2 regions of the Desulfosporosinus meridiei DSM 13257 genome follow, and region 1 is predicted to be linked to the other one. Evidence: riboswitches for the same ligand, from Rfam matches in the RefSeq annotation. Region 1 holds a riboswitch; the other holds the start of a gene.
The links. Region 1 has a riboswitch for FMN ahead of DESMER_RS08840 (DMT family transporter). Riboswitches for the same ligand answer to the same signal wherever they lie in the genome.

Region 1 (15,715 bases):
CTCTTAGTCAGATTTCATCAGCCCTAGCCCAAATGGGTACGGATGCTGCCACGGCGACGGGTGGTGCCAGTGCTGTTTTAGTCGGTATTATGCAAAAAGAAGCCTTAAACTCTGCCATTGCGGATACATTTCTGATCTCCGCTATACCTTTGTTTGTCTGTATTCCCTGTGTCTTTTTATTTATTAAGCGAAGGACAGCTAAGACGAAGGAGAAAATGGTTCCCGCTAAGGAAGCGGCTGTTTAAGCGAATGACTTGAAGCGGGTTCGTAATTCTACTTAACTTTTGCGGGTTTTTCAAGCCGCATGTTCGACATTATAAAAAAGAGAGAATGCTCCGGGGCTTATACCAAGAATCTTACGCGCGTAAGATTCTTGGTACAAGCAGTGATCTTTATGACCCTCCCATTGTTCAGTCACCCTCGACCCAATTATTCAATCGATTAATGCATAATATGCCGCAGCATCAGCATGTAAAAGCGCCGTGTCATATACTGGTAATATACTGTCTTCCTGCTTGATTAGTAGATCAGGACATTGATACCGCGATCCTCTAACACCTTTTTTTACCCTTTGTCTCAGAATCTATTTCATTTGGTCTTAGGAATTTTACAAGTCAGGAATGTGTATCATATTTATCACTCGTTGAAATATCAAAAATCCTTATTTCGATCCATTAGGTCGAAATAAGGATTTGATTTATAAAACGAACTTTTCCTAATCAAATTAAATAGTCTACCGATAAAAATAAGCGTACCCCAGGGAATATGGTTGCTTCTTCTACCCTATTAACAACTTTCTCCGCAATTTCCACAACTCCCGCCACAGCCGCTAGCATGGCCTATAATCTCCTTGCGTATTTCAAAACCTCCGCCATCGTTAGACTCTGAATAATCTACAATAGCTCCCTCTAAAGCCGTTGCTAGTCCTATATCCGCGATTATTGATATTCCATATTCTTCATATATCATATCATCCTCAGTTATTAACTCCTCTAAAGTCATACCAAAATTAGGTCCGCTGCACCCTTCATTTAATAGATGGATTCTAAGAAATGCGGTTCCTTTCTTCTTTACTTTTTGCATTTCCTTGACTTTTTGGGCTGCAATTTCTGTTATTGTAACCATTACCTGTCACTCCTCTTCTGAAATAATGAAGTTGAGATTTTACTTAAGTATCTTTACATAACAAGTACGCTCACGTGGACCGTCAAATTCACAAAAGTAAATGCCCTGCCACCGGCCTAAGAGCAGTTTTCCATTATGAACAATGACAGTTTGGGACGTCCCTACGGTGCTTGTTTTCAAGTGAGCTGCGGAATTTCCTTCAAGGTGCCGATCTCTATTCATCTCCCACGGGTAAATCTCATCAAGCCTCCGCAGAATATCTTTCTGAACATCGGGGTCCGCATTCTCATTGATTGTGATTCCCGCCGTAGTGTGGGAAGAAAATATTACGACTTGACCTTCTAGGATATTTTCCTGCGCCAGAAGATTTTGGACTCGAGCTGTAATGTCGAGCATTTCGTCGCGTCTTTTGGTCTTCAGATGTATCTCATGAATCATAAAATTGCTCTCCAATCATCGCACCCACTTCTCGCACGATATATGGAATTATAGCTTATTCCATATATAACCATACAATATAACTGATTCTTCATAATTATTTAAATTCCTTTATAAAACAGAAAAATAAAAAACACAAAGGGAAGACACAGGGGGACGGTTCGAAACCACTGAAAAAGTAAACTTTTTATGAGCTTTTTTCTTAGTTTTTTCTTCACTTCGAATCAATTTGGGGTTTTTTTTAAAAAGAGGATAATGAAGCTGGTTTTTTCCTTATGCCAACTATATTTCTAGCCCGATCTTCTTTTTGAAGGTATTTATGTGTCCTAGATGATGATTACCGTGCCACGCGTAAAGACTTATAGCCTTTTTTATACTTACGTTTCCGATATCAGGGTGATGAAATTCAGAGTCAAGTTTGCTACCGGTCAATGATCTTATTAATCGAACCCATCTTTTGTGTAACGATTCGACAAGCCTCAGAGAAACATCGACCGGCATATTCACAGCATCCTCAAGTTCAGCCCATTGAACCTCGTCGAATGGTTTGATTATAGGACAATCTTCCGTAAGCGCCAATCTGAACCTAACGTACCCGTTGATATGGCTATCAGTAATATGATGAACCACTTGTCTAATTGTCCATCCCTCTGGTCTATATGAACAGTTCAATTGTTCTTCAGATAAACCTTTAATGGATTTTGAAAGTAAATCTGGCAGTACCTCTATTTGTGTAACTAAGGCTGGAATTTGCTCATCACTGACCTCTTCAGAAAAATCAAATTGACCAATAGGATATTTTAGCTCATCCATTTACTTGACCTCCTCCTCATGCTATTATTCACATCCGGTAAACCACCCCGAAATGGGCATTACACATAATTGCGGAATTTGCGAATATTTGTTTCGGGTATACCTAGCATTTCATGAGTATACCCGAAGATAAATTACGGAGATATTCCCTTTCTCTCTATGCAACACAACAAAGGGCAGTTCGAGCTAAAACCCACGTCTTGCCAAATTCCAATAATAGATAAAATAACTACATGACATTTTTTACAACAATTCTACCATGGATGCGCGGCTACTCTCACCTAGAATTAAACAACTTGCCTAAATATTCCTTCTTTAAATAAAACAATATGCAAAAGAACGTTGAATTTGCAGGTAGTTTCACTTATGTATCCATGATAAAGACCACCGACATATCGATGGTTCATTCAAAAATAAATTGCTTTTAATAAAGGAGTTTTCCTTATTTAAAGGCAAAAAAAAATTATTTCAAACAAAATATATGACTTAACCAAAAGCATATCGTTTCCGTTTACCCGAGGAAAGAATATCGTTCCGTTGATATTTTGCATCATTATTCATATGTGGTAATAACTGGCAGAGGCGCGAGGAATTGCAACCTTGTATCGAAGAACTACCGCAAAAAGCGTCCCCGCGTGTAGCATTCAAATTAAGTTTCGCCAGTCTTGACTCCTAAAGGCAAGGATTCATATCAGGCTAGCTTGATGATCCTTAGCTATATCTACGAGCATTGACATTAGATCGTCTACTAATTTGACACCCTGACCCTTCATCATAGGTCTTGAAGGCAGGCTGCTAGAGCGTACCAGCGATATATTTTTAACACCCAGCAATGCCCTGATGGGAATACGGGATATAATGGTCATTGATACGACAACGAATGATCTTTATGACCCTCCCCAGGCTTAACTGTTCAATCGGAAAAGGAAACTGCCGGCAGCATCATAGGTGCCGGCAGTTCTCTTCACTATAACGATTTTTTTCTAAATCGACCTGCTGCACTACCTATCTGTGGAACCACCGTTAGTGCCTAATGTAGTGGTTTTTACACTCAACCCCTCGGACCTGAATGACCACAGCGTCAAGTTCAGGGTTCCCACGGGTAAGAAATCGTCACACCAAGGGAAAAATTAGTTTTGCATCTTCTGCCATTTAGCCTATCTGTCTCAAGGAATACCCTTCAGTCTTTAGGGGAAAGATTAACATTATCTTTAATTAAATGTGAGGGACGTATTGTGGAACTTAACTTTCAGAGAAATCTAAGCGCTTTAGACAGAGGAATACGTGTTCTTATTAGCTTGGTTTTATTCGGTTTAGCCGCTATGGGATTTATCAATGGATGGATAGCAACCGCAGCTAGTATCTTGGGTCTCTTCAACCTACTAGAAGCTACTATTGGTTACTGAATTGTTTATGACATCATGGGTTGGTCAACCCGCGAAAATATTGAGTTGCGTTAATCTTCGTTTATCATCACAAAGGGGTTGTTTATATGTCCGGTAAGCTTAAGATTGAAATCCTTGATGATAAAAATGTGCTGGAAATCTTTGAATCGGAACCCGGTAAACTCACCTTTGTGATGTATCCCGATGATCCCAAGGACGAAACAATTCTTGAGATTAACGTCGATACTGCTGAATTTTCGTCGCTGCTTAAACGACTTCTTGATATCGGCTGAAAAATCCAGAACAACGTTGTCTTATTCCTTTCTCATGTGTTGCCCCAGTTCTTTTTGCAGTCTGACCACCAAGACATCAACTTTGCGGTTCTGTCTCATAACTGCTTCATCCTGTATAATCGGAATTCCATTATTTATGGCTTCCTCAACTAGCCTGTGCAGCTTTTCCTTTTCTCTTTTCAGCCTTTCATCCAGAGATATTTTCCCCATGCAGAAATCTCCTTTTGCTCCGCCCATTAATTTATTTAAGTATGTACAGGATACCAGTGTGCCCTGCAAATGATTAACGGAATACCGTTAAAAGTAAATAGAGATGATTTAGATAACATAAAGAAACGAATTCCCAGGTCTTCGGCTTGGGAATTCGTTTCCTATCCCCGTCAATTCAATGTGGTTATGGGTCAACTACCATGGTTCCAATTGTTTTTGAGCTTGGATTGGATTCAGCCTTTCCTTGCTTTGACCCCAATAGGTGCTTCTGTCATAATAGGAGTTGATCTTAATTTAAAGGGCTGCGGCCTTGATAAAATGCTAAAGGTGTGGATTATGAAAACAAAAACCAAGATCTTAATCATACTAACAGTTGCCATTTTGTCCATAATGGCATTAATAATTCCCAGATACTCAAGCCCTTCGGAATTCAATCCAACCAATCAACCAATGGTTGCTTTCCAAGAAGCTCAAAAATCTGGGAAACTGACTTTTTTAGAATTCTATGCCAAATGGTGACCCAGCTGTAGGAGCATGGAGCCCGTGGTGCTGGCTCTAGAGAAAGAATACCGAGATAAGGTCAACTTTATTGTCGTTGATATTGATGATCCTCAAGGACAGGCTCTTGCCCGACAATTTGACATCTACTATATCCCCGCTTTTTTTGTGCTGGATCAACAAGGCCAAATCACTTACAGCGCTTCTGGCCCTCAAAGTAAAAGCGCCTTGGATAATGCCCTCAATTCCGGCAATCCAAACTCTGCTTGGTACGAATCGTTCTTTAACGATACTCTGCCCCGGGTTTTGTCTAATGGCGGTGTAACCATTTTACTTTTCGTTTTCTTAGGGGGATTAATGACCAGCCTAAGCCCCTGCATCTTATCCATGTTACCTGTCATGTTAGGGTATATCGGCGGCTTGGAAAAGCCCTCCAAGACCAAAGGTTTTATAACCTCAATGTCCTTTGTCCTAGGCCTTGCCGCAACCTTTGCCCTACTGGGCATAGCAGCCTCACTTTTAGGTAAAGCCTTTGGCCAGATAGGCTCCGCCTGGCTTTATATCATTGCTCTTTTCTCTATTATCATGGGGTTACAGCTAATTGGCGTTGTCAATTTCAATTTGCCGGGTTTACAGGCTATGCCCGAGAAAAAGGGTGGAGTTCTAGGATCTTTTGGAGTGGGCTTATTGTTTGGGTTAGTTGCTTCACCTTGTGCCACTCCTGTATTAGCAGTTTTAATGACTTATGTAGCCGGTCAAGGTGTTCTTTGGTATGGAGGATTGCTGCTCTTTATTTATGGACTTGGACATGGGTTACCCCTGATTATCGCCGGAACCTTTACAGCTGTGCTAAAGAGTTTACCGCGCTTACAAAGATGGGGCCACTATATTACATTACTTAGCGGCGGCCTTCTCATCGTATTGGGATTATATTTCTTTACACGAACAGGCTAGAAATTATTTAGGCAGCCTTTTCATCTTACCAATGATTCGTCTGAGTATCGTCAGCCCTTTGAATGCGCTTTCACATGGTTGGCCTATATGCAACCTCTTCTACCTGCAATAACAAGAGCCAATGCCTATATGAGTTGCTTCCTCAATTAGGGCTTGCTTTTTCATAGTCCAAAATATGAATTGTGTTATTATTAGAATTTCGGAGGATTTATTATGTATAAACCAGTGGTTATATATTACTCTTATTCAAATACAACAAAAAGTTTGGCAGAAGATATAGCAATCATTACAGATGGAGATATTAGAGAGTTAATCCCGGAAAAACCTTATTCATTTACCTACAATGGCGCAACAAAAGAAGTAAGAAATGAAATTGAAAGAGGGTACTGTCCAAAGTTGCTGTCTGGAAATGAACCGGTAAAAAATTATGAATATATTTTTATAGGAACACCTAATTGGTTCAAATCCTTTGCACCTCCGATATTGAGCTTTCTGCGCAGTGCAGATTTGAAAGGAAAAACAATCATTCCGTTTTGCACTCATGGTGGTGGCGGATTTGGGCAAATAGAAATCAATATATCTAAAGAATGCCCCAATTCAAAACTGTTACCGGGATTTGCAGCAACAAGCGATTTTGATGATAAGCAGGTTCAAGATTGGATTAACAGCATTGGGGTAACAACATAATCGAAATATCCCGCCGGTTGAGCGCTACCCGGCATACCTTGCTCAGCAGTATCCCCAGATTCCACCGACTGCCGGCAGCGTCTTCGCTGCCGGCAGTCTCTTCTTTACTTTATTCTATTAATTGATCCAAACCGGCTTCTGAGGTTAGCATTTCAAGATTGGCAAAAATTTTTTCCTCGTCCCAGTTCCACCATTGAAGCTTTAGTAAGAATTCAACTTTTTCATCACTGAATCGTTTCTTTATAAATTTGGCTGGGTTACCGCCATATATTGTATAGGGCTCAATATTTTTTGTCACAGTTGAGTTGGCGGCAATAATTGCACCATCACCAACTTTAACACCCGGCATGATCGTAACATTTTGGCCTATCCAAACATCATTACCGATCACTGTGTCCCCCTTGAAAGGCAGATCCTCTCTGGCAGGAGTGACCTTTTCCCAGCCACTTCCAAAGATATTAAAGGGATAGGTTGTAATGCCAGACATTCTGTGGTTTGCTCCATTCATGATAAACTTAACACCCTCGGCAATGGCACAGAACTTGCCTATGATCAGTTTATCTCCCAAGAATTCGTAGTGGTGTTCGATATTATCATAAAAGTTCTCCGGAGATTTATGATTATCGCTATAATAAGTATAGTCTCCAATCTCGACATTGGGTCTTTTAGGCAAATTACTTATATAGCAAACCGTCTTTATCTTTTCATTGGGATAAAGTTTTTTCTTGTCCGGTCCTGCCATAAAATACTCCCTCCTTTTTCAAATCTTAGGCGTAACTTTGAAAAACCACGTTTGGCAAGCTCTCTGCCACCGCTTCCATACTCGCGGCTACTGTAATAATATTAATGGTCATTGTCCGTTTCTGATTATTATTAGATTATTAAGCGTAGCGGTATTTTTTGCGTTTCATAATGAGGAAAGCGATCGTAACGATAAATGCCGCAAACTCCGCTACTACAATTGCCCACCACACACCATCCAACCCTAACAGCGCAGGGATAATCAGTATTGCGGAAGTTTCAAAAAGTAGAGTTCGCAAAAACGCAATGGCAGCCGAAATTTTTCCATCATTGAGCGCCGTAAAAAACGCCGAGGCAAACGTGCTAAACCCAGTGAGCAGGAATGCAATAGCAAATATACGAAAAGCATGGACAGTCATATCGTATAGATCCTGGTCATAGCCAACAAATACTTTCGCCAGCGGATCAGCCGCAACGATAACGAGCAGGAGCATTGCACTACCCGTCACAGCCATCAAAACCATACTTTTTCTGAACATATTTTTCAGCTCGTTATGATTTCCCGCACCAAATTGATAACTGATAATCGGTGCGCTTCCCATAGAATAGCCGTAAAAAATAGCAGAGAAAATAAAGCTCACATACATAATAACACCGTATGCCGCAACGCCGTTTTCTCCGGCAAAGCGCATAAGCTGGTAGTTATAGAGCATTGAAACCAGCGAAGCCGCAACATTGCTCACCATCTCGGAAGAGCCATTCGTACAAGATCTCAAAAGGACTTTCCCATAAAACTTTGTCTTTGTAGTCAACCTCAAAAGGCTGTCGTTTTTTCTTAAAAAATAGACAAGAGCAATTACTGCTCCTAACGTCTGACTGAGCGCAGTTGCAAAAGCCGCCCCAAATAAACCCCACTGAAACACTACAATGAACAGCACGTCCAGCATGATATTTGACACACCAGCTATGACAGTTGTGGCAAGCCCCAACTTTGGCTTTTCTGCTGTAATAAAAAAACTTTGAAAAGACATTTGCATCATTTGAAATGGCATTACAAGGACAATCACCCGCCCATAGAGAACACAGTCCTCCAGCATGGCCCCCTCTGCTCCCAGAGCCATAGCAAGGGGACGTATTGCAAAAAAGCCAACCGTGCCAAATACAACGCCAGCGACGGCAATAACACAGACAAGCATGGAAAAATATTTGTTTGCCTGTTCTCTGTCGTTCTCCCCAAGGGTTTTACCGACAATAGCCGTACCGCCCGCACCAATCATCAAGCCTATCGAGCTGAGAATAAAAAGAACCGGCATAATCAGATTGATTGCGGCAAAAGGTGTTTTTCCTACAAAGTTTGATACGAAAAATCCATCTACCACACTGTATATAGATGTGAAAATCATCATGGTGATAGACGGCAAAACAAACCGCAGAAGTTTGTTATAAGTAAAGTGGTCTGATAGTTGAATACGCATAAAGGTATTTATCCTCTTTCCGTATGTTTATAATTTTCAAAGACTGTTTGCAGTTCGCCTACAAACAATTCAAGGTCTGCTATAAAGGAAGGCGAGCATTTTTCCAAAGCCGCCGACAACGCTTTGTTTTCTATTTCATAGACAGATTTCATTACCTGTTTTGCGTATGCTTGCCCTTTATCAGTTAGGCATATTTGCAATTCGCGTTTGCGCCCCGGTATCGCTTGCAAGATAACATATCCGTCTACTTCACATTCCTTAATAAGCGTATTAATAGTTGTCTTTGGAAACAGCCAATCGTCACATATCTGCTTTTGTGTATGAAACTCACCGTCATCTAACGCATAAAGCAGCCAGAACAGGTTTTCTTTTACGCCAGACATTTTTGCAATGTTCCAGTAAATTCCATCAAGCGCGGCAGTCGCTTTTCCAATACGCCTTATATCACTGCTATTACCCATAATAATTCCCCCCCTGCGCAATAATCCTAACTCGTACTATACGATAATACGAATTAGGATTATTGTCAATAGGTTTCAGGGGGGGAAATTTTGGACGAACAGGCTAGAAATTTATTTAGCTTTCATCAACTTATATTTTACGACAAAAGACGGCTTCTGGCACTGCCAGTCGCCGTCTTTTATTATTTTCGGGCTGTCTTACTGCGCCAGCCCTTTTGTCTTTCCGCCCGAACATACAGCATTCAGTTAATTAATTATCTAATCAAGTAGTTGTTTTACCCCATTTATATAACATGACACCTCAATGTCAGCGCTTAATTTCATGATATTAAATACAGTACAATACTGCTCTACAAGCTTTATCCTTTTGATCACTTTAGATTCCAAGCCTTCATTCACTTCAATTATGATAGTAGGAAATTGAGACGAATAAAGGAGTTCGGGCTGCAGCACTGAAGTTGGATCTGACTCAAATATCAACATTCGAAGATTTCGTTCTAGAAGTGAAAAAGAACCTTAAAGAAATTTGGAACAGAACAACTTTTGACTACTTAGTCAATAATGGCGGTGTTGGTGGGCCAATGATGTTCACTGAGATGAGCGAAGAGTACTTCGACAAGATTCTAAATACGAACTTCAAGGGACCCGTTTTTTTAACACAACTCCTCGTCCAATTCATGGATGATAGTGGAGCCATCGTTAATACCACGAGCACATCTAAAAACCAATCATTTCCAGGGTACTCCGCCTACGGCTCGATAAAAGCAGCATTCTCATCTTGGACTCGCTACATCGCCAAGGAACTTGCCCCTCGCAAAATTCGGGTCAACGCGGTTTCTCCCGGTCCTACCCACAGCAATTTTGGCGATGGAGTATTCGGTAAACATCCTGAATTCATCCAGCCGCTGGCTGAGCAATCTGTGTTTGGCAGAATCGGCCAACCCGAGGATCTTGCCAAGGTCATTGTGAACCTATTGTCCAATGATTTCGGCTGGGTTACAGCCCAGGACATTGAAGTGTCTGGCGGACATTTGCTTTAAGAATGCGAGAAAAAATTCGGCGGTTTTGAGGGGACTAATCTAGATTAGTCAGACCTCAAAACCGCTGAATTTTCAATCTCCTCATGTTAGGGTATATCGGCGGCTTGCCGCAACCCTTGCTATGTTGGGCATAGCAGCCTTACTTTTAAGTAAGGCCATTGGCCAGAGCCACTATATTACATTACTTAGCGGCGGCCTTCTCATTGTATTGGGATTATATTTCTTTACACGAACAACAGGTTAGAAATTATTAAAGCTTGCGTTCTCATCTTGCCAATGATTCGTCTTGAGTATCGTTAGCCCTTTTAAGTTCATTGTTACTTGAAAGAGTAAGATAACATAATACGTAACCCAAAACAGAGAAACAAATAGATGTTACCAAGAAATCCAGCCCTTCCATATTAACTCCTCCCCTAAATTAAATTTCTACCCCCGATAAACACCTCGAAAATAATGTAAACAATATTAATAAGTTCATAATACAAGAATTTTTTATATTTATTATTATATTGTATTTTTTATAAATTGCAAGAGATTGTGAAAATTGTCTTATACGGACATAATATGTTAAATAAAAAAATACCTAACCTGCAAGATCTCCAGGTCGAGGTATTTGACGTATTCCCTTGCTGTATGGGCTTTACCTTTTGCCAGTTCATCCACCAACTTGTCTATTATTCACTCTTCAGCCCTCCACTTGCTTCGGCATTTCTTAAGCGACGACATTCCAGTTCACTCAGAATTTGTCTGTTACTGCAGCGTGGAACACGCTGTAGAACTGCTGGCAGTGATAACAGATGATTTCGATGGGAACAGGCTTCATGTTGGTTAAGTATTCTGCCCTTCACGGTTTACTTGACGCGAATCTTCGACTTCTTCGAAGTGGTTTAAATCAAGGTAGTTTTGTTTAAGAGTTACCAATGAAATTAACCGTAAACACTGTATGATAAAAAATTAAAGTACCCAGAAGCACAAAATTCTGTTATACTTTTCTTAACTGAATATGAACCTTCGGGGCAAGGTGAAATTCCTTACCGGCGGTGATGATTGCCCGTGCAATTCAGCCCGCGACTCGGTGCAGCTATTAATGTTGCATCGACTGACTTGGTGAGATTCCAAGGCCGACGGTACAGTCCGGACGAGAGAAGGTAAAAACTAGGTTTAAGCAATCTGCTTCCCTAGTTCCTCTTAGGTGCCTCGTGAAATAAATATTTACGAGGTTTTTTCATGTTAATAATTCTTTCTTTTGACATGAGAAGGTTCAATTCAAATACAGTATTAGGATATGGAGGGTTCGAACTTGACTCAAAACAAACAGTCATCTTCATTGGGTATCTGGTGGATCGCCCTTGGAGCTGCTATGTGGGGACTTGATGGTGTCTTTATCGTTTCACTGCTGCACAATCTGACATCCTCTCAGATTGTCTGGCTGGAACACGTCTTACTATTTTTCTTCGCTTTCCCGGTGCTTCTCCGGAAACGCCATGAACTCAAGCAACTTAAACTTAATGACTGGTTGGCAGTTCTCTTCATAGGCTGGGGAGGATCAGCCTTAGCCTCAGTCCTATTTACAGCCGGATTTACTTACGGCAATCCTAACGTTGTGCTCATCTTACAAAAAATCCAGCCCCTTTTTGCTGTACTCCTCGCCACACTAATTTTAAAAGAGCGTTTGCAGAAAAACTACTGGAATTTATTCATTGCTGCACTCATCGGAGCCTACTTGCTTACCTTCGGACTGCACATTCCTTCAGCTGCCGAGAATACTTCACAGCTCATTGGATCGCTGTTTGCCATCGGAGCTGCTGCACTTTGGGGAGGATCCACCGTTATGGGCAAACACTTGGCCGGCAAAGTATCCTTTACTACTCTAACTGCTCTTCGCTTCGCCGTAGCCCTGCCTCTGTTGACTGTTATGGTCTTGGCACAACACCCAGACTGGCAAAGCATGGGGAAAGCCCTTAGTTTGGCACCCGTTTGGTCTAACCTCCTATTTCAAACCCTCGTGCCAAGCCTTATAAGTCTCTTGCTTTACTACCATGGGTTAGATGGAGTGAAAGCTTCTCATGCCACCATTGCTGAACTTGCCTTCCCGGCAACAGGCTTGCTTCTTAACTGGCTGATCTTACACCAGACCATTGACCTTGGGCAATGGATTGGCTTTACCATTGTCTGGCTGGCTGTACTGCAGTTATCCAGAATGAACACCAAACCTGATAAATCAGTGCAGTCCTTTGAATCATCATCTCTTCATCATGCCGATTTGGCCAGCAAATAATCGATTCCGCTTATCTGTGTAACTTTATAGCTGACACAAGTTGAGGTAGGTTTAATACTTACCTCAACTTTTTTAATAATATATTTTAGCCGCCCGCTCAGCTCCTTGATAGTCCTGAAAGGTCTGTAACAAACGCATTTTGTTTTACAAACTCAACACATGATGCACCAAAAATGGTGCGGCTATCGACATATAAATGGCGGCAATACCCATAGCCACCCCGGACATAGACCCCTGCACCCTTCCCTCAGCCAGAGCTGTGGCCGTCCCCTGACCGTGAGCTGTGGTTCCGTATGCCAACCCGCGCACCAGCGGGTTGCGTACTTTTAGCAAATTAAGCAGAAAAGGCGTCAGAAAGGTCCCAATCATGCCTGTAGTAATCACGAAAACCGAAGTCAGCGTGGGATCACCGTTTAAAATCTCGGAGACGCTGACGGCAATGGGCACGGTCACGGATTTGGGAACTAAGGATGTGACAATGAGCTTATCCAGCCCTAGAAATTCCGCCACCAAAACGGTGGTGACGATATTGGCCGTGGTTCCCACCACAATTCCGCACAGCACCGGCAGTATATTCCTGCCTAGGATCTCCTGGTTCCGGTAAAGGGGAATGGCCAAAGCCACGGTGGCCGGTCCCAACAGATAGGTCAAAATATTCCTGGCCTCCTGGTACTGGCTCACCGTAACCCCGGAAAACCAAAAGACTGCAATGATCAGGGCAGTGCTCAGAAAAACAACATTGAGAAACGGGTTGGGGTAACGCTGATTAATAAAACGGCTGAAGACATAAGCGACTATAGTAACAGCCATTGTCAGCAATACTAGCAGCAGATTCATTTAAACTCCTCCTTTGGGCGCACTCAGCCGGACCAGCAAACTGGTCACTGAATTCATAACCACCACGCATACTGCCGTGCCCATAACGATCGACAATAAAAGCTGGGCTCCGCTTAACCGGAACAGACCGATCCACTGCATCAGCCCAACGGCAATGGGAATAAAGAAAAAAGCCAAATGTTTCAGCAGAAAATCCGCTCCTTCCTCAATCCAGTGGATCTGAACCACTCCCGTCAGCAGCAGCAAAAAAAGGATCAGCATGCCCAAAACATTGCCCGGTACCGGGAGATGGCTTAACTCCGCCAGCCAGTTTCCTAATTGATAGATTGCCCAAAGCAAGGCAATCTGCACGATAAAACGTAACCCCTGCCTCATGAACTCTCACCTCTTTCTATAAATAATTGTATAGTCCCAGTTCATATTTGTAAAATAGATAGTTACCATCATATCTATCGATGCAATAGATTTATGAGAATTTCCTTCTGAACTTGAACAATCAGAACACCGAAACCCAAACAAAAGGAGCGTTACGCCCGGCGTAACGCTCCTTCTTCACAAACATTTAAAAATCTGATCATCTCAACTTTTGGCAAAGAATCCGGTGGCGAACTGCAGCCATAAATTAGCCGCATGGGACATGGACCGCCCTCGTTTCCAGATGATGAACATCTGGTGAATTATCTGCGGATTGGTCACCGGGATCACCACAAAGCGGCGGGGATCCAGTTCTCGGCAGGCGGCCCCCGGCAGGAAGGCGATGCCCAAATCAGCCGCCACCATCTGGGTCATCAGTTCAAACTGGGAAGTCTCAAAGATAATGTTGGGCTCAAAGCCCTCATTTTTACACTTGCTGATAATCTCATCATGCAGGCTAAATTCACTGCTGTATAAGACAAAAGGCTCACCGGCTAGGGAACTGAGATCCAGGGATGCCGCTTTGCTGAGCGGATTTTGAGCTGACACGATAACATACAGCGGATCTTCGGCAAAAGCAAAGGAATCAAAATACCGGCTGTCCGGCACGCTGCAGACCGCCCCCACATCCAGAGTTCCGTCCAGAATATCCAGGATGACTTTTTTCGACCCATGCTCGGAAAGACTGATTCCGATTTGCGGGTATTTCTTCTTAAATTCCCCTAGCAATTCAGCAAACAGGGTGGTACCGGTAATGGGCAGCAGGCCGATAGAGATTTTGCCCCGTTCCAGTTTAAGGCGGTTTTGAAATTCGCCGGTGAGATTGGCAAACTTGGTTACGATCTCCTGAGCCTGGTCTAGAAAGACTGCCCCCGTATCCGTCAATTGCACGTATTTGGAGGTCCGGTTAAAGAGTGGAGTACCCAGTTCCCTTTCCAGATCTTTGATCAGCTTGCTGATGGTGGATTGGGTCACGTGACATTTTTCCGCAGCCTTACTAAAACTCTTCTGATGAGCCACTTCCACAAAATACTCCAAATGTTTGATCTCCATGGTCACACCTCCCAAACCCTACCCAATATCTTTACCCCAGATTATAATGAACACGCAGAAATGATGCAAGCTCCACAGCGCCTGTTATCTTGTTCAAACAGAATCCTAGCGGTCCGAAGATTCCTATGGGCAAATTTCCTCATCAAAAAGCTTAAACCCAATGTAAACAAAGAAAAAACGCCCTTATAGGGGCGTCACTCATTTTTTCCTAGTTCTATAAACCATACTATTACAGCCGAAACGAATATGAGGAGAACAACCCATTTCATAAGGACCCCCTCTTTTCACGGACTGTTTTATGATTTATTTTATGTTTTATATCGCACGTATGTTATTTATATTCAAGAAACGTCCTAATAGTTTTGTTCTCGAACTTCAAAATATGCTCTGAGATGTTCACAGACCGGACATATCTCGGGTGCTTCTCTTCCCTCGTGAATATGACCGCAGTTTCTGCATTTCCAATAAACCTTGCCATCTTTTTTAAAGACTTTGCCCTCTTCCAGGTTCTCTAAAAGCTGTTTATAACGTTCCTCGTGTTCTTTTTCTATTTTTGCCACACCTTCAAATAACTTGGCAATATGCTCTAATCCTTCTTCCCGGGCTTCAGCGGCCATTCTCGGATACATATCCGTCCATTCGCTGTTTTCTCCGGCTACCGCCGCTTTCATATTTTCGATAGTATTTGAAAGACCGCCAAGTTCTCTGAACCAAAGTTTAGCATGTTCCTTCTCATTTTCTGCCGTTTCCAAAAAAAACGAACTGATTTGCTCGTACCCTTCTTTTTTGGCTATGGATGCAAAGTAGGTATACTTATTACGAGCTTGAGATTCTCCAAGAAAAGCTTCCCATAAATTCTTTTCCGTTTTTGAACTAAACTCTTCCATAAAACGTCCTCCCTCTTGTAATATTTGTAAAAGTGCTTTTAGTTATTTTATAACATTTTCAGTTTAAATCAATTAAAATTTATTCCATCACCATAAATAAGAGAGCCTTCTCCCGGGTTAGCCCTG
Region 2 (15,715 bases), 740 kb from region 1:
AAGGTTCCTTCACATTCTCATGCCCTCATTGCTGAGGCAGAGTTTGCAATTTGTGGTACGGTTCCAGCTCATGTTCGTAAGCCAGAAGGTCCATTTGGTGATCATTATGGTTATTATTCACTAACCCACGATTTTCCGGTTTTTAATATTCATGCTGTATATCATAGACGCGATGCAATTTATCCGGCAACGGTAGTAGGAAAACCGCGTCAGGAAGACTATTTCATTGGAGAGTATTTGCAGTCTTTATTATCGCCGATGTTTCCCGTGGTTATGCCTGGAGTTAAAGCTCTTTGGACCTATGCGGAAACAGGTTTTCACGCTTTGGCCGCTGCTATTGTACGAGAGAGCTATCATCGAGAAGCGCTAGCCCATGCCTTCAGGATCTTAGGGGAAGGGCAGCTCACTTTAACTAAGTTTTTGATCATTACGGATGTTCAGCTTGAGTTACAAGATTTTAGAACTCTCCTTGAAAAAGTGTTGGAGCGTTTTGAACCAGAGTCTGACCTTCTAATCTTGAACGATACTTCTATGGATACATTGGATTATACGGGACGACATCTTAATCATGGAAGCAAGGCAATCATGCTTGGTCTAGGATCGCCAAAACGAGAGCTTCCTCGTCAAATTGATAATGTCATATTACCGGGAGTACTTAGAATTAAACCCTTTTGTGCAGGTTGCTTATTAATTGAAGCACCTTCATTTAGTAATACTCCTGAACTTGCTCAGGAGGTACTGGGGCATCTTCAAAAGGAGGTTCTTAATAATTGGCCTCTGGCAATTTTAGTTGATGATTTAGAGCTTGCATCAGAGAGTTCGGGTTTTCTATGGCAGGTCTTTACTCGCTTTGATCCTGCCCATGACATTTATGCCCATACAGAAATACTTAACCATCGTCTAGTATACCGTGGTCCTATTCTCATTGATGCTCGTATGAAACCTGGCTATCCCGGTGAAGTTGTCCCGGATGAAGCGACTGTCAAACTTGTAGATCGGCGCTGGAAAGAGTATGGAATTAAAATTGGTTAGTTAAGTCCAAAAACCTTCTTGAAGCTAAAAGGCAGAACTCCCGTTATTAAACAAGGAGTTCTGCTTTTAATCTCTGAAGGATTCGTTTATTTAAATAGATCATTTATATGGCTAAATATTCATCAGCCTGAGTACCTGTCTAGTAAGTAGGATTTTTTAAAAGTTTGAGTTAATTTGTTTGAACTGCGAATAATTTATTGCATATTTACACATCCTGAGACTGTTATGTAAACTAGTTTTTTAAAAGGAGGGATTTAGATGCAACTAAGTGATATGGAAGTAAAGAAAGTCCTTGACCGAGGCATGTTAACCAGAAGTTTAATTGAAAATGAAACCGCCATGAAAAAGTGCCAGATGTATAATGAAATGGCAAAAGACGCTGCAGTTAAGGGTTTTTTTAAAGAACAGGCTAAAGGCTTAGAAGATGTAGTTGGGTATTTTAAAAAAGGAATGGTAGAACTTCAATAGAAAAGGAGGGGATTTATATGAGTCAATTTTCAGATTTAGATATGTTATATGATTATGAAAAAGACGCTGCGGCTGCTGCTATGGGTTACATGACATTGGCTACACGTGCTCATCATGCAAATTTAAGAGACATATACTTACGTTTAGCTAATGAAGCAACTAATGCCCATAGTAAGGTCAGCAAATTAATTAGCCAAAGTGGTGGAATTGCTTAGTAAGCGTAAAATAAAGAACCGGGAATCAAAAAATTCCCGGTTCTTTATTTTGCTTTTTATTAGCCAGCAACTTTGCGTGAACGATAGAGAGCTGTTTTATGACGAATACGTTGAATAGCATTATCTAACGATTTTGGATGAAGTCCTAAATTCTTTGATACTTCACGCTGTTTGAATCCCTGTATAAAATAGTGTTCAAACACTAAACGTTCTAAATTGGACATGTTTTTATTTAGATCATTAATCATTGAATTCACTTCATCATTGGCGATAACCATTGAAGCAGGGTCTTCAGCATTGGGCAATAACTCTAAAAAACTTGTTTCATCAGACTCGGAAATTGCATTATTTAGAGAAAAAGCTTCATTAAGATTAGTGTGTTTTTGGCGTGTATACTTACGTAGGCTATCAATTAGTTTACGTTTTATGACCATTCTTAAAAAATGAAGAAAGGGAATAGTAGTATCTTGGTCATAAGACATTATCGCTCGATAAATAGCAATTCTGCCCTCTTGTAGTAAATCCTCATAATCTGCCCGAGGTAAATAATATTTTGCTGCAATCATACGAATTTCTGGTTCATAATAAAGTATAAGCTCATTTAAAGCATCTTTATTGCCGGAGCGCGCTGCTTCAAGCATGGCAGTCTCCTGATTCTGGTTGCAAATGTTCGAAGTCATGGCGCTCTCAACTCCTTGTCAATAAATTGCACTCACCTATCAGAGTTTAATAAAGTTAATGCGATTTGACAAGGATAATTTAGTGGACAATACTCCATGATCTGCCAATAGAATATTTGAAACAATCTATGCTATAAGATTTCTTAAAATGATTTTAATAAATTTGATGTTTCAATAGCAGTCATAGCTGCATCAAAGCCTTTGTTGCCTGCTTTTGTTCCTGCCCGTTCAATAGCTTGTTCAATACTATCTGTTGCTATAACTCCAAAAATTATCGGTACCCCGGTTTGTAAGCCGACTTGAGCAATTCCTTTACTAACTTCATTACTAACAAGATCAAAATGTGGAGTAGCTCCACGAATCACTGCACCTAAGCAGATGACTGCATCATACTTTTTAGTGAGTGCCATTTTCTGAGCAACTAAAGGAATTTCAAATGCTCCGGGAACCCAAGCTATTTCAATGTCACTTTCCAGAGCACCGTGGCGGTGTAAGCCGTCAATGGCTCCACTAACTAATTTGCCTGTAATAAACTCGTTAAAACGTGCAGCAATAATTGCGATTTTTAATCCTTGGGCGATAAGGTTTCCTTCATAAGTTTTCATAATAAATATCATCCTTTCTGTACTATCAAGAGCATAGACTAGACTTTACTATTAAATAATTTAAATACTAACGTACTTCTGATAAAAAATGTCCCATTTTTTGTTTTTTAGTACAAAGGTATTTGGTGTTTTCCGGCTTACTTGAAATTTCTAAAGGAACCCGTTCTACAACATTTAAACCATAACCTTCTAAACCAACAATTTTTCGTGGATTATTAGTCATTAAGCGAACTTTGGAAATTCCAAGATCCGCTAAAATTTGAGCACCGACACCATAGTCACGCAAATCTTCCGGAAAACCTAAGGCCAGATTTGCTTCGACGGTGTCTTTTCCTTCTTCCTGAAGCTTGTAAGCTCTTAGTTTATTTAACAAACCTATCCCGCGGCCCTCTTGGCGCATATAGAGCAGAACACCGCGACCTTCTTGTTCGATTTCTTCCATAGCTGCGGCCAATTGATCACCGCAATCACACCGCTTAGAATGGAAAACATCCCCAGTCAAGCATTCAGAATGTACTCGGACAAGAACTGGCTGCCCATCATCGACAGTCCCCTTAACTAAGGCGATATGTTCTTCGTTATCTAAGATACTAAGGTATCCCACTGCACGGAATTCACCGAATCCAGTAGGAAGCTGAATACTCTCAACTTTTTCAATTAGTTTTTCGGACTGGCGTCGATAGCTGATAAGATCTTTTAGAGTAATCAATTTAAGATTGTGTTTTTTAACAAATAATTGAAGGTCAGGTACTCTGGCCATTGAACCGTCTTCATTCATAATCTCACAGATTAGACCAGCAGGCTGAAGACCGGCGAGACGAGCCAAATCCACTGAGCCTTCTGTGTGACCAGCACGAGCTAGTACTCCTCCTTCACGAGCTTGAAGTGGGAAAATGTGACCTGGACGCTGTAGGTCGCTGGGTTTGCTGTGAGGATTCACTAGAACTTTTACGGTCTCGGCTCTTTCGAAAGCAGAGATCCCAGTTGAGCTAGTTATTGCATCAACACTTACCGTAAAAGCTGTACCATGAGGATCTGTATTATTATTAACCATCTGCTCTAGCTGGAGGGAGTGTATTCGATTTTTTGTCAAGGGAACACATATTAACCCTCGTCCATAGGTAGCCATAAAGTTAATTGCTTCAGGAGTAGCCATTTCAGCGGCCATGACTAGATCCCCTTCATTTTCACGATCCTCATCATCAACCATAACTACCATTTTTCCTAGACGTATATCCTCTAAAGCCTCTTCAATTGTATTGAATGACATAGCACTCACTCCTTACTTTTAAATAAAATATATTCTTAAATAAATCCATGCTCTGCTAAAAAACCCAGCGAAAGGTCTGGCTTCTTTGTGCTTTGGTTAGTGTTTAGGCCCATAAAACGAGCAACGTATTTTCCAATCAAGTCTGTCTCAAGGTTAACACCGGCGCCAATTCCTTTTATCCCTAGAGTTGTTTCTTTAGAAGTATGTGGAATAAGTGAAACTGTGAAATAGTCTGCTTCTACATCGATTATTGTTAGAGAAATCCCATCAATAGCAATTGAACCCTTTGGGAGCATAAATGAGAGAAGTGCAGGCGGAGCATTGATTTCATAGACTTGTGCGATTCCCCATGGGACAATTCGACGAATGCTGCCGACTCCATCTACATGCCCACTAACTAGATGTCCACCTAACCTTGTTTGAAGCTGTAAAGCTCTTTCTAAATTAACACGACTACCACTTTTTAAATCAGCTAAATTGGTTTTTGCCAGGGTTTCAGCCATTACATCTACGGTAAATTCATGGCCATTTAGATGAATAACAGTTAAGCAGACACCATTAACAGCAATGCTATCACCAATCTGAGTCCCATTCAGTACTTTAGTACCTTCAAGCATTAGTTGACCAGAATCTGGCAAAAGTCGAAGGCCACGGACGATGCCTAGTTCTTCTACAATACCGGTAAACACATCAATATCCTCCCTAACCATCAAACTTTTGGCTGGATATACCCAGTAACATGCAAGTCGCCAGTGGACATATCCACGCTAAGGTCATTAAGATTTATGGCCTCAGCCATGCGCTCAATATGAAGACCTGAGAGGGGAGAAGGCCCATTGCCACCAACCAGTTTAGGTGCGATAAACAATTCTACCTTGTCGACTAAATTTTCTTGCAGCATTGCACCTGCTAAGCCGCCGCCACCCTCAAGAAGAACACTTGTCCAGCTGTTTCGCACCAGATCTCGCATAAGCTTATTTAAAGGGACATAACGTTCGGTATCATATTGCCACACATCTACGCGAGGCAGAGAGTCAAGACGTTTGATTTTTTCTTTCGATGCCGACAATGTCGTGGCTATTATACAGTGACTGGCTGTAGAAGAAGTAAGAACTTTTGCATTTTCATTAATACGTAAACTGCCGTCGATTATTAATCTGATAGGATCCTTTCCGTTTATACTACGACATGTAAGCGCGGGGTTATCTTTATGGACAGTTTCACTTCCTACTAAAATAACATCACAGTAACTACGAAGTTGATGAGCAAACTTTCTCGAGATTTCGTTACTTATCCAACGAGAGTCTCCGGTTTCTGTGGCTATTTTTCCGTCTAAAGTCATTGCCGATTTATAAATAACAAAAGGAAGACCTGTCGAGATAGCCTTTATAAATACTTCGTTGAGACGTTGTGCTTCTAGATTCATCAATCCTAAATCAACTTGAATACCTGCTTCGCGGAGTCGGTCAAGGCCTTGACCAGCGACCAGTGGATTTGGATCCATCATAGCAACAACAACTCGTTTGATTTTGGCACGAATTAAGGCGTCAGCACAGGGCGGCGTTCGGCCAAAGTGGGAGCATGGCTCCAAGGTTACATAAGCCGTTGAACCATTTGCTTGATCCCCTGCAGTTGATAAAGCGTGGACTTCAGCATGAGGAGTTCCTGCCTTAAGATGAAAACCTTCTCCGATAATTTGGTTATCTTTAACTAAAACGCAGCCGACTAAGGGGTTAGGGCTAGTTCTGCCCACAGCTTTGGCAGCTAGTTCAAGAGCTCTTCTCATAAACTGTTCGTCACTGGAAGTTGAAGAACTTACTTTTTGCATGAGTATTTCCTTTCTTAATATTTCGTTTAGTGTCTCCAAAACCTTAAAAATTAAGGGTGGAAAAACAAAAAAACACCTCTTCCTCTAGGTGTTGAATAAGATACAGCTCAAATAAAGCGTATGTACGCAATTAGACTGTTCCTCTTCTCATCCAGACTTTACTGTCGGCCCTGGAATTACACCAGATCTGCCATAAGGCTCGCGGGCTTTACCGCCGGTAGGGAATCTCACCCAACCCCAGAGGAGTATTACGATTATTGAATTTATTATAGTTTACTCCACGCCTCCCATTTTAGCAACCCTCATAACAATTTTCTTTAGTTACCATGCATAGCTAAAAACTCACTTTTTAACAAGCCCATTAGAATGGCATCTTGATAGCTTCCTAATACATAGCGTGCTTCGCGTAGACGACCTTCAATTTTGAATCCGACTTTTTCATAGGCCTTAATAGCTCTGAGATTTCCATCCCAAGTATCCAATGAGATTCTGTGAAAGTTCCATTGCGTGAAAAGATATCGTGCAAATATGATCAAGGCATCAGTACCATAACCTTTTCCCCAAAAGGATTTGTTACCGATCACAACGAAGAGGGTCGCTGATCTACTGGGTATATTAAGCTCCTTAAAACCAATTGTTCCAATAAGATATTTATTTTCATCAAGTATAGAATACCTGTAACCATCAGAGGAACCGTCAAGGAATTTAATCGATATCTGCTCTTTACTTAAGAGAGTATTTAAAGGCCATGCACCTGTAGACCACAGATTAACTTCTTGATCATTATACCATTGGTATATTTCATCAATGTCATCTTCCTCAACTGGTCGCACTGAAGTTTTTAAACCATGTAGCATGATTAACGACTCCTTATATAAAAATATACATAGATAGGCTACAGTATTCTTCTATAGTATATACCCTTTATATCCTCTATAACAGTGATAGGAAAATATTCTACTATATTAGCTAATACAAGTAAAATTCGATGTATGTAATATTTAAAATATAATAACTATTTTGTAAATTAACAATGAATAGTAATAAATTTTGTACTTTGAGTAGTTCTAGAAGAAAGAGATCTTAAGTAGATATTTAGTAGGGATTTAAATTTTAAAGTTTAACTATTTTAAAGATCAAAAGTACTTAAAGATGAACATATAAATTAGTGAGTTATTAAAATTTTGTATTATGGTTTAACAGACAAATAGAGGATTTGACAAAAACTTTGTTTTTATCAAATCCTCCACGAATATTAAAAATAAATATTTCAATTGAGAGTGTTATTTACTGAATTTAAAAAAATAAGAATGGTCGGGGCGACAGGATTCGAACCTGCGGCCTCTTGGTCCCGAACCAAGCGCGCTACCAAACTGCGCTACGCCCCGACTTTTTAAGAACGATTATCATATTAACAAATGAAATTCTATCTGTCAACATTATTTTATAAAACTGTTCAAGTTACTGAAATAACTGAAACTTCAAGCAATATTCAATAAAATGAATTGTAATTCATTGATTAATTCAGCCTGATATAATAGAATACCTCTATAGCATAGCATTACCACTATTTCCAAAACTGTTAAATATAAGCTTTAAAATGGAATATGTTAGGGTATTAATTCTGAGTTGAGATTGCTACACCTATTATTTTAAGATATACTTTAGACAAGCAATAAATACAGATGTTTCCAATGGTTTATACATAAGGAGAGAAAAGATTTGAGGAAAATAGGGATTGTCATGGACTCTACGGGATATTTATCTAAGGATATCTTAGATCAATTTCAAATTTGCGTTGTACCACTTAATGTAAATATTGGGAATGAAACATATCCTGAAACAGAATTAAGCAATCGTGTTTATTTCGAAAAGTTAAGTCGGATATCTGGTCTATCAACAACATCTCAACCTTCTGTTGGCAAGTTTTTAGAAGCTTATGAAGCAATGTTTGCAGAAGGTGTCGAAGATATCATAAGTATTCATATTTCTTCAGCCATCAGTGGCACTATCCATTCAGCTCAAATGGCAAAAGATTTAGCTTCTAAGTCAGATATTCATATCTTTGATTCTAGATCATCGGCTTTAGGACTGGGTGTTTTAGCCTGGGCTGCTGCTGAATGGGCAGAACAAGGTCTTAGCGCTATTGAAATTATGGAGCGTTTAAAAAGCCTTGTACATGAAACAGAGTTGTATTTTATAGTCAATACTTTGGATAACCTTAGAAAAGGTGGTCGAATTGGTGGAGCAGCTGCATTAGTTGGGACTTTACTTCAGATAAAGCCGATTCTCTACTTTAATGATAGCGCTCATATTGATGTTTTTGACAAAGTGCGTTCGCGCTCCAGGGCATGGCAATGTGTACTAGATGAATTAATACGAGCTTTATCTTCAGGAAAACGCTATAGAATTTGTGTAATGCATGTCAATATACCCGATGAAGGGGTAATATTGCTTAACGAACTTAAGGAACGTTACCCAGAGCATGAAGTGCGTTTGTTTGAGGCAGGTCCTGTCATCGCTACACATGTTGGAGCAGGCGCGTTTGGATTAACATTCCATCCGTGGCCTTATTTAGAATAAGGATATTATTCACTTATCACGGTTTTTAAAAAGGAGGTGACTTCTGAGATTAAACCATGAATGATAGGCTCATTCGATAGAGATTCTCAAATCTCAATAATTTTACCTCGTAAGGAATAAGATCTGAATTCTATGAATAACGAAGGTAAAATTATTGTCATTTGTTCTTAACCCCAAAAAACAACTGAACTGGTGTGTCGGTATTAGTTAGTGTTAAACCACATGACGTAACTATAAATATCAGTTTAAAAAATAGATATCAAAATATACTGAATATTATATTAAATTCTGCTTAATTATCTTGATATTAGTTTGATTAATATTGTAATATCGAAAAATTATATAAAATAAAAAATATATTCAGAAAGTTTGCAGGATTTAGCCAAGAAAAAAAGAATACATAATTAATAAAATCGCAAGATTATGATAATGATTGTGTTTTCGCTGTAAAGGAGTGGAGGCTTGTTGAAAATAGCAATTTCTGGCAAAGGTGGCGTTGGTAAGACTACCTTTGCTGCTAATTTTGCCCAATGGCTATCCCGTAAAGATATTTCTGTTTTGGCGGTTGATGCTGACCCGGATGCTAGTTTAGGAACTATCTTAGGAATACCTGATGATACTTTGGCTAATTTAAAACCTATTGTCGATATGAAAGAACTAATTGAAGAGCGTATGGGGGGGAGTGGAACCTATTATCCCCTCAATCCTAATGTAGATGATGTTTTAGATGATTACAGTGTTGCTTTAGGTGATCTTAGATTCTTTCGTATGGGCAATGTAAAGGGCGGAGGAACTTCTTGTTATTGCAAAGAAAACAGCTTTTTGCGGGCTTTGGTTAATTCACTGATCCTTGGTGAAAAAGATACTGTTATTTTAGATATGGGTGCAGGAATCGAACAGCTTACCAGGGGAACAGCTTTGGGTGTGGATGTTTTGGTTATTGTTACTGAACCCAGTAAAGTAAGCGTTCAGACTGTAAAAGTTATTCAAAAACTTGCTGCAGAGCTAGGTATACCTCGAGTCCTTGTCGTCGGCAATAAAGTTCGTAATCCTAAAGATGAAAATTTTCTTAGAGACCACTTTCCTTCAGAACAGCTTATTGGCATCATCCCTTACAGTGACGAGCTGTTGGAAATGTCCTTAAATACAGGTAATCTAGAATTACCTGGCGGGTCTCTGGGAGTTGAGCTCAATACAATTTATCAAAAAATCGTTGACGAAGGGAGATGACAGAGGTTTCGTAGTAAAGATGTGAGTATTTGTCTGAGACAAGATTTTAGAAAAGAGGAGGGTGTAATATGCCTAGATATCGGGATTTAACCCATACCGCCCGACCATCCGATGCACCACGAGTCGTAGATCCGAAGAATCCCATTCGTACAACCGACCCAGGTGCCCTTCAAATGTTGGACATGATTAAGGATAAAAATATTGAGACGGTTTATGATCGGGTAGTTGCTCAACAACCTCAATGTGCGTTTGGATACAAAGGAATTTGCTGTCGTATCTGTATTGCAGGGCCTTGTCGGGTTAAAAAGGATGATGGTCCTGGCAGTCGAGGAATTTGTGGTGCTTCTGCCTATACTATTGTATCGCGTAATATAGTTCGAATGATTGCTGGAGGAGCTGCATCTCACTCCGAACATGCACGTCATGTATTGCATACAGCTCATGCCTTAGTCGACGGACATGCCGGCGATTATGAAATTAAATCTCCTGAAAAACTTCGTAAATTAGCACAGAAGTTGGGAGTAGAAACTTTAGATCGTGAAGATAAGGACATTCTTAGAGATGTTGTAGAAATTGGGTATGCAGACTTCGGTCGCTATCAGGATCGACCTTTGGCTTTCCTGGATTCTTTCATGACAGAAGGACGGCGTCGGAAATTCCAACACACCAATATTATGCCGAGAAATATTGATGGTTCTATTACAGAACTTATTGCCCAAACAGCTATGGGTGTTGATAGTGACCCAGTTAACATCATCTTTGGCGGACTAAAAAGTGCTCTTGCTGACCTTGGCGGAGAATATATCGGAACAAATCTAAGCGATGTGTTGTTTGGAGTTCCACAACCTATTGTTTCAGAAGCTAACTTAGGGGTAATTGATCCTAAAATGGTCAATATTGCTGTGCACGGGCACAATCCTGTGTTAAGTGAAATGGTAGTTGCCGCGGCACGGGCAATGAAGGCTGATGCCGAAAAGGCAGGAGCTGAAGGCGTTAATATCGTTGGGATCTGCTGTACTGGAAATGAATTGCTCATGAGGGAAGGTGTTTACCTAGCTACCTCTTCTGCTTCTCAAGAAATGGCTATCCTTACTGGTGCTCTTGACGCAATGGTTGTAGATATTCAATGTATCTATCCTGCTGTCCAAACCCTTGCTGAATGTTACCATACAAAGGTAGTTACAACAGAAGCGATTATGAAAGTTCCTAGTGCTCAACACATTGCCTTTAATACCACTTCGGCCATGGAGGATGCCAAGAAGCTTATCAGAATTGCAATTGAAGCATACAAAAACCGCGATCCTAAGAAAATTTCTATCCCTAATGAAAAACATAAACTTGTTGCAGGTTTCAGTGTGGAAGCCCTTACTGAAATCTTCTCAAAAATCAATCCCGAGCGTCCGATCTCAGTTCTCACAGATGCAATATTGAGTGGCCAAATCAAAGGTGTTTGTTTAATGGCTGGCTGTAACAACCTAAAACGTGCCCAAGATGAATCCCACAATATCGTTCTAAAAGAGCTTGTGAAAAATGACGTTTTTGTTATTTCTACTGGCTGTTCTTCAGGTGCATTTGCTAAATTTGGCTTAATGTCCCCAGCAGCCGTGGATACTTATGCTGGAGAAGGACTAAAATCATTTATTCAATCATTAGAAGCTGCAAATCCCCAATTGGCTACAGGTCTGCCACTAGTGTTCCATGTAGGCTCTTGTGTAGATAACAGTCGTGCAGTCGATTTAGCAGTTGCCATGGCTAATGAACTAGGAGTGGATATCCCTAAAGTTCCCTTTGTTGCATCAGCTCCAGAGGCTATGCATGAAAAAGCAGTTGCGATTGGATCTTGGTGTGTCACAATGGGCCTGCCTACTCATGTTGGTTCCTTGCCTCCTGTTGAAGGCAGTGACCTTGTCTATGGTATTACAACTCAAATTGCTCATGATGTTTTTGGCGGCAACTTCATATTTGAAGTTGATCCAGTACTTGGAGCATCAAAGCTAATCGACGCTTTGGAGTACAGAACTTGGAAACTTGGCATTCATAAGCAAACAGCGGAAAAAAATGAAACAGCATTAGCCCAAGGTTGGTAAGAAAGGAGGAATGTATATGTCTATGGAGGAAATTTACGCAGACGCAATTAAAGACCCCAATAATCAGCCTAAGAAACTCTTGCGCAGAGCCTACGATGGTACCACCATTGCGATGACCTATGCGGAAATCTTATTAAATCGGGCAATTAAAGATTTTGGAACGGATCAAGAAGTTGGTTATCCAGATACAGCATATCACCTTCCGGTTATCACCTGTCTTTCTGGAGAAAAGGTTACCAAATTAGGTGAATTAGTTCCGATACTTAATCGCATGCGTAGTCAAATTCGCACAGATCTGACGTTTGATAATGCTCGGCTATGGGGTGAGTCTGTACTCTATGCTGCGGAAATTATTGAGACACTTAATTATTTGCGTGGAGAGCAACCAAAAGTTAAACCTTGGACCGGATTCCTTGGTGACCCGATAGTTCGGAAACATGGTATTAAGATGGTTGACTGGACGATTCCTGGAGTTGCAGTAATTTTAGGACGGGCAAAAGATTCTCAAGCCGCTAAGAAAATAGTCGATAACCTAATGGGAAAAGGGTTCATGATCTTTCTTTGCGATGAGATCATCGAGCAATTGCTCGAATTAAACGTTAAAATCGGAGAAGACTACATCGCTTTCCCTGTAGGAAACTTTACTCAAATTATTCACGCTGTGAACTATGCCTTCAGAGCAGGGCTTGCTTTCGGAGGAATTCCGGCGGGAGAACGGGAAAACCATCGTGATTATCAACGTCGTAGAGTCCGGGCTTTCGTTCTCAATCTTGGCGAATTGGATGATGTCAAGATTGCTGCATCAATGGGCGCAATTTTTATGGGCTTCCCAGTTTTAACGGACCAAACCCTTTCTGAAGACATGCAAATCCCAGATTGGTATATCTCCGAACCCGATTATGAGAAAATAGTCCCCTTGGCTATGGAAGTTCGCGGAATTAAGTTAACCAATATCGAATTACCGATTCCGATTAACTTTGGACCGGCATTTGAGGGTGAGACGATCCGCAAAGGAGACACCTATGTCGAATTTGGTGGTGGACGAACCACCGCTTTTGAACTAGTCCGCATGGTTGGGCCCGATAATATCGTAGACGGTCAGGTCACGGTCATTGGTCCCGATATTGATACTGTTCCGGAAGGAACCAAACTTCCATTAGGACTTAAAATCGATATTTACGGACGTAAGATGCAGGAAGATTTTGAAGGGGTTTTTGAACGTCGAATTCACTATTTTGCGAACTATGGTGAAGGCGTTTGGCACGTGGCCCAACGTGATTTGTGCTGGGTACGGATATCCAAAGATGCCAGAGCCAAAGGTTTCTTAATGAAACACTTTGGTGATCTCTTAATTGCTAAGTTAAAAGAAGAATTCCCAGCAATTATCGACCGTGTCGAGGTTACAATCATGCTTGACCAAGCTGCGGTTGATGAAGGCATTGTCATTGCACGTGAACGTTATAGAGCTCGTGACGACCGCATGAGGAGCTTGACTGATGAGTCTGTTGAAGACTTTTACTCCTGCTTGCTTTGTCAGTCATTTGCTCCAAATCACGTTTGCATTACTACCCCGGAACGGGTTGGTCTATGCGGTGCCGTGAGCTGGTTAGATGCTAAAGCATCTCATGAGATAGCTCCCAACGGACCTAACCAGCCAATCCCTAAAGGGCCAGCGATTGATGAATTAAAAGGTATGTGGCAATCATGCAATGACTATCTATATAAAGCTTCTAACAATACCCTAGAAGAGGTCAACCTCTATACACTTATGGATAGGCCGATGACATCCTGCGGATGTTTTGAAGCTATTATGGCTATTGTTCCCGAAGCAAACGGACTTATGTTAACAACCCGTGAGCATTCCGGAATGACTCCTTGTGGTATGACCTTCTCCTCACTAGCCGGAACCTGTGGTGGTGGTATGCAAACTCCAGGCTTTATGGGAATTGGAAGAACATACCTGCTCAGTAAAAAGTTTATTCCTGCCGATGGTGGAATAGCAAGAATTGTTTGGATGCCTAAAGAGCTGAAAGAGTTCTTAGGTGAAGACTTTGTTCAACGCTCAATTGATGAAGGTTTGGGTGCAGACTTCATTGATAAAATCGCGGATGAGTCAGTTGGTACAACTGCAGAAGAAATCATTCCTTTCCTTGAGGAAAATGGACATCCATGCTTTGGTCTTGACCCTCTAATGTAACAGTATGATTGAAACTATGGCTATCGCCTACGTCTAGAACTAGGCGCTAGCCAAGTTTCTAATAACCTTGCAAGTCTGCTTCTTATTCGAGATCGATTAGAAAGGGGATTTAAAATGGCTCTAACAGGTTTAGAAATCTATAAACAATTACCCAAGAAAAACTGCGGAGAATGTGGAGTGCCAACTTGTTTAGCCTTTGCTATGGCATTGGCTTCGGGAAAAGCTGCTTTAGATTCATGCCCATATGTAACTGAGGCAGCCAGAGAAAACTTAGACTCTGCAGCAGCCCCCCCTATCAAAGCTATAAAATTCGGTAAAGACTCTGTTCTTGGTGATGAGACTGTTCTTTTCCGTCATGATAAGACATTTTATCATCCTACAACTTTGTTGATTCATGTCTCCGATTCCCTTAGTGATGATGAGTTAAATGCCAAGATTCAAGAAATAAAAGGCTTAGAATTTGAACGGGTCGGACTACAATACTCGATCGACGGTGTAGCTGTCGTTCAAGAATCGGGAGATGCTGCCCGCTATGCTAAGGTAGCTGCTACTGTTGCAGAAGCTACGGATAAGTCATTGCTCTTATTAAGCAACGATGTAGTAGCTTTAAAAGCTGCTTTAGAGCCTTTGGCGTCCCGCAAACCACTTATCGGTTCTGCGACCGCGGATAATTACGAGGCTGTGGTTAATCTGGCTAAAGATAACTCTGTTCCTGTGATCATCAAGGCAGAAGGTCTTGAAGCTCTCGAAGAACTTGTTACTAAAGCACAAGCTCTAGGGTATAAAGAATTTGTTTTAGATCCCGGCTCAAGAACTACGGTTAATACCCTTGAGAATCTTACCCAATTCCGGCGTTTAGCTATTAAGAAGAAGTTTCGCCCCTTTGGCTTCCCGGTTATTACCTTTACCAGTAACCAGGATCCAATGGAGGAAATAATGGAAGCCACAGTTTATGTGGCAAAATACGCTAGTGCTGTTGTGTTAAAAACCAGTAAGAAAGCTCATCTGCTACCCTTAATGACACTTAGACAAAACATTTACACTGATCCTCAAAAGCCAATTCAAGTAGAACCAAAATTACACTCTGTAGGTAATGTTGATGAAAATTCCCCATTCTACATTACTACTAACTTCTCCCTAACCTACTATAGCGTTGAAGGTGAAGTGGAAACTTCCAAGATTCCAAGTTATATACTCCCAATAGATACGGATGGTACTTCAGTCCTTACTGCCTATGCTGCAGGTAAATTTGAACCGGAAAAAATCGTTGAAGCAATGAATGCAAGTGGTATCGCAGATAAAGTAAAACATCGCAATATCATAATTCCGGGTTATGTGGCAGTAATATCAGGCAAATTATCTGAGCTATCTGGTTGGAAAGTCGTTGTCGGGCCACGTGAATCCAGCGGTATTGTATCATTCTCTAAAACTCTATCCTAATACTTTGTAACAGGCTATCAGAGGAAAGAAAGATGTTTTTATTATATTGATCACACTAATGGGATTTCTTGGTAAAGTAA

Region 2: linked by a shared signal. The riboswitch ahead of ribD (bifunctional diaminohydroxyphosphoribosylaminopyrimidine deaminase/5-amino-6-(5-phosphoribosylamino)uracil reductase RibD) and the one ahead of DESMER_RS08840 (DMT family transporter) in region 1 are both predicted to bind FMN.

The regions. Positions count from the first base shown of each region.
Region 1 is NC_018515.1:1,923,169-1,938,883, reverse strand. It holds gene DESMER_RS08915 (DHA2 family efflux MFS transporter permease subunit) at 1-245, shown strand, start outside; gene DESMER_RS08910 (HesB/IscA family protein) at 787-1,125, opposite strand; gene DESMER_RS08905 (secondary thiamine-phosphate synthase enzyme YjbQ) at 1,165-1,563, opposite strand; gene DESMER_RS08900 (YfiT family bacillithiol transferase) at 1,846-2,376, opposite strand; partial or broken gene DESMER_RS24390 (DUF2922 domain-containing protein) at 3,184-3,285, shown strand; gene DESMER_RS23865 (YgaP-like transmembrane domain) at 3,612-3,782, shown strand; gene DESMER_RS08890 (hypothetical protein) at 3,869-4,054, shown strand; gene DESMER_RS08885 (hypothetical protein) at 4,076-4,264, opposite strand; gene DESMER_RS08875 (cytochrome c biogenesis protein) at 4,601-5,716, shown strand; gene DESMER_RS08870 (flavodoxin) at 5,930-6,403, shown strand; gene DESMER_RS08865 (Vat family streptogramin A O-acetyltransferase) at 6,513-7,145, opposite strand; gene DESMER_RS08860 (MATE family efflux transporter) at 7,285-8,619, opposite strand; gene DESMER_RS08855 (MarR family winged helix-turn-helix transcriptional regulator) at 8,628-9,080, opposite strand; gene DESMER_RS08845 (SDR family NAD(P)-dependent oxidoreductase) at 9,500-10,120, shown strand; FMN riboswitch at 11,124-11,274, shown strand; gene DESMER_RS08840 (DMT family transporter) at 11,421-12,398, shown strand; gene DESMER_RS08835 (LrgB family protein) at 12,543-13,235, opposite strand; gene DESMER_RS08830 (CidA/LrgA family protein) at 13,236-13,610, opposite strand; gene DESMER_RS08825 (LysR family transcriptional regulator) at 13,815-14,702, opposite strand; gene rbr (rubrerythrin) at 15,056-15,589, opposite strand.
Region 2 is NC_018515.1:2,664,095-2,679,809, reverse strand. It holds gene DESMER_RS12290 (UbiD family decarboxylase) at 1-1,032, shown strand, start outside; gene DESMER_RS12285 (hypothetical protein) at 1,291-1,500, shown strand; gene DESMER_RS12280 (spore coat protein) at 1,518-1,715, shown strand; gene DESMER_RS12275 (sigma-70 family RNA polymerase sigma factor) at 1,775-2,395, opposite strand; gene ribH (6,7-dimethyl-8-ribityllumazine synthase) at 2,539-3,000, opposite strand; gene DESMER_RS12265 (bifunctional 3,4-dihydroxy-2-butanone-4-phosphate synthase/GTP cyclohydrolase II) at 3,068-4,270, opposite strand; gene DESMER_RS12260 (riboflavin synthase) at 4,306-4,959, opposite strand; gene ribD (bifunctional diaminohydroxyphosphoribosylaminopyrimidine deaminase/5-amino-6-(5-phosphoribosylamino)uracil reductase RibD) at 4,980-6,098, opposite strand; FMN riboswitch at 6,234-6,347, opposite strand; gene DESMER_RS12250 (GNAT family N-acetyltransferase) at 6,416-6,955, opposite strand; tRNA gene DESMER_RS12245 (tRNA-Pro) at 7,410-7,486, opposite strand; gene DESMER_RS12240 (DegV family protein) at 7,821-8,681, shown strand; gene DESMER_RS12235 (ATP-binding protein) at 9,147-9,911, shown strand; gene cooS (anaerobic carbon-monoxide dehydrogenase catalytic subunit) at 9,980-11,998, shown strand; gene acsB (acetyl-CoA decarbonylase/synthase complex subunit alpha/beta) at 12,015-14,195, shown strand; gene acsC (acetyl-CoA decarbonylase/synthase complex subunit gamma) at 14,310-15,635, shown strand.